DNA from 2 places in the Bacillus sp. EB106-04-04-XG123 genome. Region 2 is predicted to be linked to the other one. Evidence: riboswitches for the same ligand, from Rfam matches in the RefSeq annotation. Region 2 holds a riboswitch; the other holds the start of a gene.

Region 1 (3,423 bases), on a different contig from region 2:
ATGCGCCACCCTTCCTGACCGCGTCTGTCTTTATTATCACCTTGGACAATGTCTTGCGCCATGTGTGTATGATATTTCCGAGGAAACGAATAAGCAGCTCGTGGACGAAATCACAAGGTTTCTAAACGGAGGACACCAGCAAATCAAAAAAGAACTCACCGAAAAGATGCAGGAAGCTGCTGAGAATTTAGAGTTTGAGCGGGCAAAAGAACTGAGAGATCAAATCGCTTATATCGACTCAACGATGGAAAAACAGAAAATGACGATGAGTGATTTATCAGATCGAGATGTCTTTGCCTATGCCTATGATAAAGGCTGGATGTGTGTCCAAGTTTTCTTTATCAGACAGGGGAAATTGATTGAACGTGATGTCAGCCTGTTCCCTATGTATCAGGACCCTGAGGAAGAGTTCCTCACGTTTATGGGGCAATTTTATGAAAAGAACAACCATTTTCTGCCGAAGGAAATTTTGGTGCCGGACAGTGTCGATCAAGAGATGATTGAACAATTGCTTGAGACGAACGTTCACCAGCCGAAAAAAGGAAAGAAAAAGGATTTACTTTTACTTGCCCATCAAAATGCCAAAATCGCTTTAAAAGAAAAATTTTCGCTCATAGAGCGTGATGAAGAGCGAACAATTGGTGCAGTGAAGCAGCTCGGGGATGCGCTTAATATTTATATGCCATACAGAATCGAGGCATTTGATAACTCAAATATTCAAGGAGCAGACCCGGTTTCTGCCATGGTCGTCTTTCAGGACGGGAAGCCCTATAAAAAGGAATACCGAAAATACAAAATTAAAACAGTCTCAGGACCAGATGATTATGCATCCATGCGTGAGGTCATTAGAAGACGATATACCCGCGTGTTAAAGGATGAACTGCCCCTGCCAGATTTAATTTTAATTGACGGAGGAAAAGGACAGATCAACGCAGCCATCGATGTGCTTGAAAATGAATTGAATCTGTCTGTCCCGGTCGCAGGTCTTGTAAAAGATGAAAAACACCGGACATCGAATCTCATGATGGGAGATACACTCGAAATTGTTGCGCTGGAGCGGAATAGCCAGGCTTTTTACTTATTGCAGCGCATTCAAGATGAAGTGCACCGGTTCGCCATTAGCTTTCACCGGCAGCTGCGCGGAAAAAATGCATTCCAGTCTATTTTAGACGATGTACCAGGTATCGGAGAGAAGCGGAAAAAGCAGCTCCTCAAACATTTTGGCTCTGTGAAAAAGATGAAAGAAGCTTCTATCCAAGATTTTCAGGAGGCTGGTATTCCGAAACAGACGGCTGAACTTTTAATGGAAGCATTAAAAAAATAGATTGTACTTTTTCCAAAAGTCTGTTAAGATGTGACTAATTTAATAAATGAACGTGTTGTTTGTTGAAGATAGAGGTGCGAACTTCAAGAGTAAGCCTTCGGAGATCGATGGGATCTAAGAAGAGGGCTGAAAGGGGAGCGTCGCCGAAGTGAATAAAATCCACTCATTTTATTCGCTGGCTGTACATTGAAGAAATGTAGGGCTGTCAAGAATTGATTTCTTGGAGGGCTATCTCATTGTTTGCATCGTTTAATGATGATTTTAAAGCAATGGGAGATTTGTTCTCTCATTGCTTTTTTATTTGCAGTGAGCGGGCAGTCTCCAAAGCAGCCTCTTCTCTCACACGTGAACTTTTGAAAAAGGGTGGTAGACATGGGACTAATTGTACAAAAATTTGGCGGAACTTCCGTTGGGTCGACAGAAAAAATTCGCAATGCGGCAGAGAGAGTGATCGCTGAACGCGAGGCAGGACATGATGTGGTTGTGGTTGTCTCAGCGATGGGCAAATCAACGGATGTTCTAGTAGACCTAGCGAAAGAACTCACAGACGATCCAAGCAAAAGAGAAATGGATATGCTGCTCGCAACTGGTGAGCAAGTGACCATTTCATTATTATCGATGGCGCTCCAAGCAAGAGGCTATGATGCCATTTCCTTTACAGGCTGGCAGGCTGGTATGAAAACAGAGCACGTACACGGAAATGCAAGAATTGTGGACATTGATGAATCAAGAATAAAAGAGGAATTAAGTGCGGGGAAAGTCGTTGTTGTGGCAGGCTTTCAAGGAATTGCAGATGACTTACATATCACAACACTTGGTCGCGGCGGATCAGATACGACTGCTGTGGCACTGGCTGCCGCACTAAAAGCTGATAAATGTGATATTTACACAGATGTACCAGGAGTGTTTACGACAGATCCGCGTTTTGTATCATCTGCGCGGAAACTTGCAGGTATTTCATACGATGAGATGCTTGAGCTGGCTAACTTAGGAGCTGGGGTCCTGCATCCAAGAGCTGTTGAATTTGCGAAAAATTATCAAGTCCCGCTAGAAGTCCGTTCTAGTATTGAAAATGAATCAGGTACGTTAATTGAGGAGGAATCATCCATGGAACAAAATTTAGTCGTCAGAGGCATCGCATTTGAAGATCAGATTACACGTGTGACAGTGTGCGGGCTTTCAAGCGGTCTAACAACATTATCGACCATCTTTACGACGCTTGCGAAACAGAATATCAATGTTGATATCATCATTCAGTCTGTCACAAGCACCAATCAAACGTCGATCTCTTTCTCTGTCAAAACGGATGATTTGTCTAAAACAGTTGAAGTATTAGAAGAATATAAAGGGGCGCTTGGCTACGAGCAGATTGAGACAGAAAGCAAATTAGCGAAAGTATCCATCGTGGGATCTGGAATGGTCTCAAACCCAGGCGTAGCTGCTGAAATGTTTGCTGTGTTAGCGCAAAAAGACATTCAAGTGAAAATGGTCAGTACGTCTGAAATCAAAGTCTCAACAGTGGTCGGCCGTGATGATATGGTCAAAGCGGTAGAAGCGCTGCATGATGCGTTTGATTTATCAAAGGTGAGCGCAGCTGCTCACTCTTAAAAAGGTAAAGAGGTGACCTCATGAAAGAGGATCGCCTCTTTTTTCTATATGGAATCGGCTGAAACGGACGTAAACCCATTCATTAAGTATGCTATGATAGATGTAGACATATAAAAAAGGCGTGACCTGAAGTCCGCGCCTTTTATAAAGAGGATTAGCTAGGGTCTCTTAAATCCCATTTAACGGTTAAAATGACTTTCTCAGCACGCTTTTTCACTTGTTCATAGGATTCAGCCACGTGCTCATTTAGAAGCTGAATTTGTTCAGCAATAAAACCCGCTTCCATCTGAAAGCATGGCTCCTTTTGATAGGTGAGTCGATTGGATACTAGTGGACCTTCGAGCTCAAACTCAATTTCCTGTTTTTTCGAATGGACCATTGTGAGAGTCCCCCATCCGGCATCATGGAAAAATTCGGGGATCTTTTCCCATGACTCTTGAGGAAATTTACGAGCAAGCAGTTTACCCGCAAAATACATCATAGATGAATGG
Region 2 (3,423 bases):
ACAAAATGGGATACCAAAATTGCTGAGGTGAAACCAAAGGTAACCAAAGCTGTTGGCAGCAAAACGGTCTCGATTGTATCGCCATTTGATAAAGGCATTTATATCTTTGGAAACACCTTTGCCCGCGGAGGCGAAATCATTTATGACGAGCTGAAATTAAAAGCACCGAAGGCTGTCAAAAAAGAAGCGATCGACAGCGGTGTTGGCTATGCGAATATTTCTCTTGAGAAGTTGCCAGAATTCGCAGGCGACTATATTTTCACAGGTCCATGGAGCGGCTCAAAAAGTAAAGGTGACCAAGTGTATCAAAGCAGCATTTGGACATCACTTCCTGCCGTCAAAAATAAACATGTATTCGAAATAGATCCAGTCGGTTTCTTCTTTAATGACCCAGTGTCACTAGAAGGTCAGCTAGAGTTTATTGTGGATCGATTGACATCTGCATCATAAAAAAACGTTTCTCCAGAAATGGAGAAACGTCTTCCTTATACCGTTCCTTTGGCAAATCCTTTTGACATGAATGGATAAAGCAAAATACCTACTAAGAATAGACCGATTCCAAGACCAAAGGTTTTCAAGTCGGCTGTTCCTGAAATAATGACCCAAGCTGAATACCCCATCGCAACAAGTGCAATGATGCCGTCTCTCGTTCGATTTCCTTTTTGAAGTTCATACGTGTCACCTTGCATAATGACCTTAAAGCTGTAGATGGAAGACACAATATACGGAATAAGATACGCAAGTGTCGCTGATGTAGTTAAAAAGGTAAAAGCTTCATTAATCGTACGTGACATCACAGAGAAGATAAACAGCTGTGACATAATATTTGTAACAGTCAAAGCGAAAGCAGGGCTTCCTTTTTTGTTTGTTTTTGCAAATACTGCTGGAAAATCACCAGCCTTTGCTGCTTGATACGGTACTTCTGAACCAAGTAAAATCCAGCCAAGCATCGAACCAAACAAGCAAATAATCGCCAGCAGAGCCATGACAATTCCGCCAGCTGGCCCAATAATAAGCTGAAGCACATCTACGAATGGTTTGTCAGAACCTTGCAATTGATCGTGCGGCAGAACGCCCATCGTAATCAATGTGATAATCATGTAGATCGAAAGTGCGATTAAAAGACCTGTAATCGTCGCACGTTTCACATCACGCTGTGAGGATGCTCTTCCTGATAAAATGACAGCTGATTCAATTCCAATAAATGCCCATAGTGTGGAAATAGCCGCATGATGAATTTGACCTCCAAGGCCAAGCACTCCTTCGCTGCCTGTTTCAACCGGGAAGTAGTAATGTTCAAATAATGCCGTTTGAAATGCAAATAATCCCGCAACAATAAAAAGGACGAATCCAAGCACCTTTGAAAAGGTCGTAATAAAATTCAATTTACTTGCAGCACTTAAGCTTGTAATTAAAATGGTATGTGTTCCCCATAGAAGAAGGGTACATACGATAAACGTCATGAGCTGACCAAGCGTGACCGCTTCTTTTCCAAAGGTAAAAACTTCAGTCTTCACTGTGAGAATCGGGAAAAAAGTCGTTAAATAACCAGCAAGGCTTGTAATAATTGCGACATTACTAATCCAGCTTGCCACCCAATATCCCCACACCATTGTAAATCCAGCTGCTTTCCCTTTTTTCGGATCTTTAAAAAGCGCCCTTGCATAACTTTGTGGTCCAGCCGTCAGCTGCGGCTTATGAATGGACAAATGCCCAAATACAAGCGCAATCATCAGCACACCGCCGCCTGTGACAAGCCATGCCATCGTCACACCTAAAGGACTTGCGTGCTGGGCAAGCGTACTTGGCAGCATAAAGATGCCTGAACCTACCATATTTCCGACGACAAAAGCCGTCAATAACCAAAAACCCCATTTTTTTGTCTGTTCCATTTCCGTACCTCCGTTTTATTCACTTTGGACCAGACCCGGCAGTATCTTCATTGATATATTTGTGAAGCAATGACTTGCATTCTTTATGTTCATAATGGATTACTTTTTAACAGCATACCCTTATTTTTGTGACTCAGAACATAAAAAAAAGCCTGAACAAAAGTCCATGCTTTTCAAAACATACACCTTGATCTCCGGATAGCCCTCCACGCTTCAAAGACGTGGCAGTCCTGCATTTATTCAATGCAGACCCAGCATAAAGAAAGTTGGAGCTCTCTCTACACTTCGGCGCTGATGCCTTTTTTCTCATGATCTTCGATTCCATCTCTCCCATGAGTGACTCATCATCCGCGCAACCTCTACCTCACTGAGACATAGCGTGAGGATTTCTATTCATTTTTACTACACGAAGGTTATCAAACATTCTCATTTCTGTCAAAGGGTAAAACATAGAAAAAGGGCAGAGATTCTTTTCTCTGCCCTATACCTGCTTATTGATCGTTGTTTTTCTTCTTTTGTACAGCTTCCTGAAGCGGATCGCCTGCTAGCTCTTTACTTGCTTCCTCTAACAGCTGATCTACCTGCTGATGGTTTTTCTCACTTTTCGCTTTTTTATCCTTTTGGAAAAATGACATCGCTGTTTCCTCCCTTTTCATATAATGCGGTTGCCTGTTTAATTTGTGCTACAGCGCTCAGCATTATACAAGGGAAGAGGCTCAATCATCATGAAAGGTCTGTCTCATTTTTTGCAAGTACGACAGAAAGGTTTTTAAATCTTCCTTTGTGAAGTCTGACATCATATGCTGAATCACCTTTCCGAAAAGACGAGTATGCTTTTCATAAATGGCCATCCCTTTTTCCGTGACTTCTAAACGGACAAGTGACGAATCGTCCTTGTCCCGTTCTCTTTGAATATAACCCTGCTCACATAATTTATTGAGTGCAATAGAGGCTGCACCAGGGTTTAAAGAGAGTCTTTGCTTCAGCTCTTCGGCATGTGATACTTTGCCTTGTATCAAAATAGAAAGAGCATATATCTGTGGGGGCGTGATGTCTTTCTCTAACTCAAGTAACTTGCGGTTTAATTTACGGCTGACTTCATAATGTACAAGAACAATTTCTTTTAAAATGTCTGCATTACCCATCCGAATCGCATCCTTATCGTTAGTATCAACATGACTTCCCCCTTATTATAGAATGTTTTTCCATTCAGCCAACCCTTTTGGCCTCTTTTTCTTTAGAAATAAGCCTTGCTGAATGAATCCACCCTTGATATAGTGAGTACTTGAACTAAAGATAGAACAGGAGTACGCATCATGACAGGAAAAACACACATCATGGGCGGAATTGCCGCCTCCACAGCCGTTGCCTACTATTATGGATTCGACCCAGTGACGATAGCTGCTGCTGGATCAGCAGGTGCTCTGATCCCTGATCTTTGCCATACAAAAAGTAAAATCGGCAGAAAATTCCCGCTGCTCTCGACACTGATCAGCAGTGTGTTCGGTCATCGCACATTTACACACAGTTT

Evidence for each region. A riboswitch is a leader RNA that binds a small molecule or an ion and turns the genes downstream of it on or off. The one in region 2 is predicted to bind lysine.
Region 1: another riboswitch for lysine. It lies ahead of AC3WTB_RS16060 (aspartate kinase); the one in region 2 lies ahead of AC3WTB_RS06640 (amino acid permease).

The regions. Positions count from the first base shown of each region.
Region 1 is NZ_JBYTDZ010000005.1:217,528-220,950, forward strand. Features, by position in the region: gene uvrC (excinuclease ABC subunit UvrC) at 1-1,324, shown strand, start outside; lysine riboswitch at 1,386-1,563, shown strand; gene AC3WTB_RS16060 (aspartate kinase) at 1,697-2,932, shown strand; gene AC3WTB_RS16065 (YslB family protein) at 3,087-3,423, opposite strand, start outside.
Region 2 is NZ_JBYTDZ010000002.1:231,617-235,039, forward strand. Features, by position in the region: gene AC3WTB_RS06635 (iron-hydroxamate ABC transporter substrate-binding protein) at 1-450, shown strand, start outside; gene AC3WTB_RS06640 (amino acid permease) at 486-1,892, opposite strand; lysine riboswitch at 2,084-2,262, opposite strand; gene sspJ (small acid-soluble spore protein SspJ) at 2,384-2,527, opposite strand; gene AC3WTB_RS06650 (MarR family winged helix-turn-helix transcriptional regulator) at 2,609-3,037, opposite strand; gene AC3WTB_RS06655 (metal-dependent hydrolase) at 3,209-3,423, shown strand, end outside.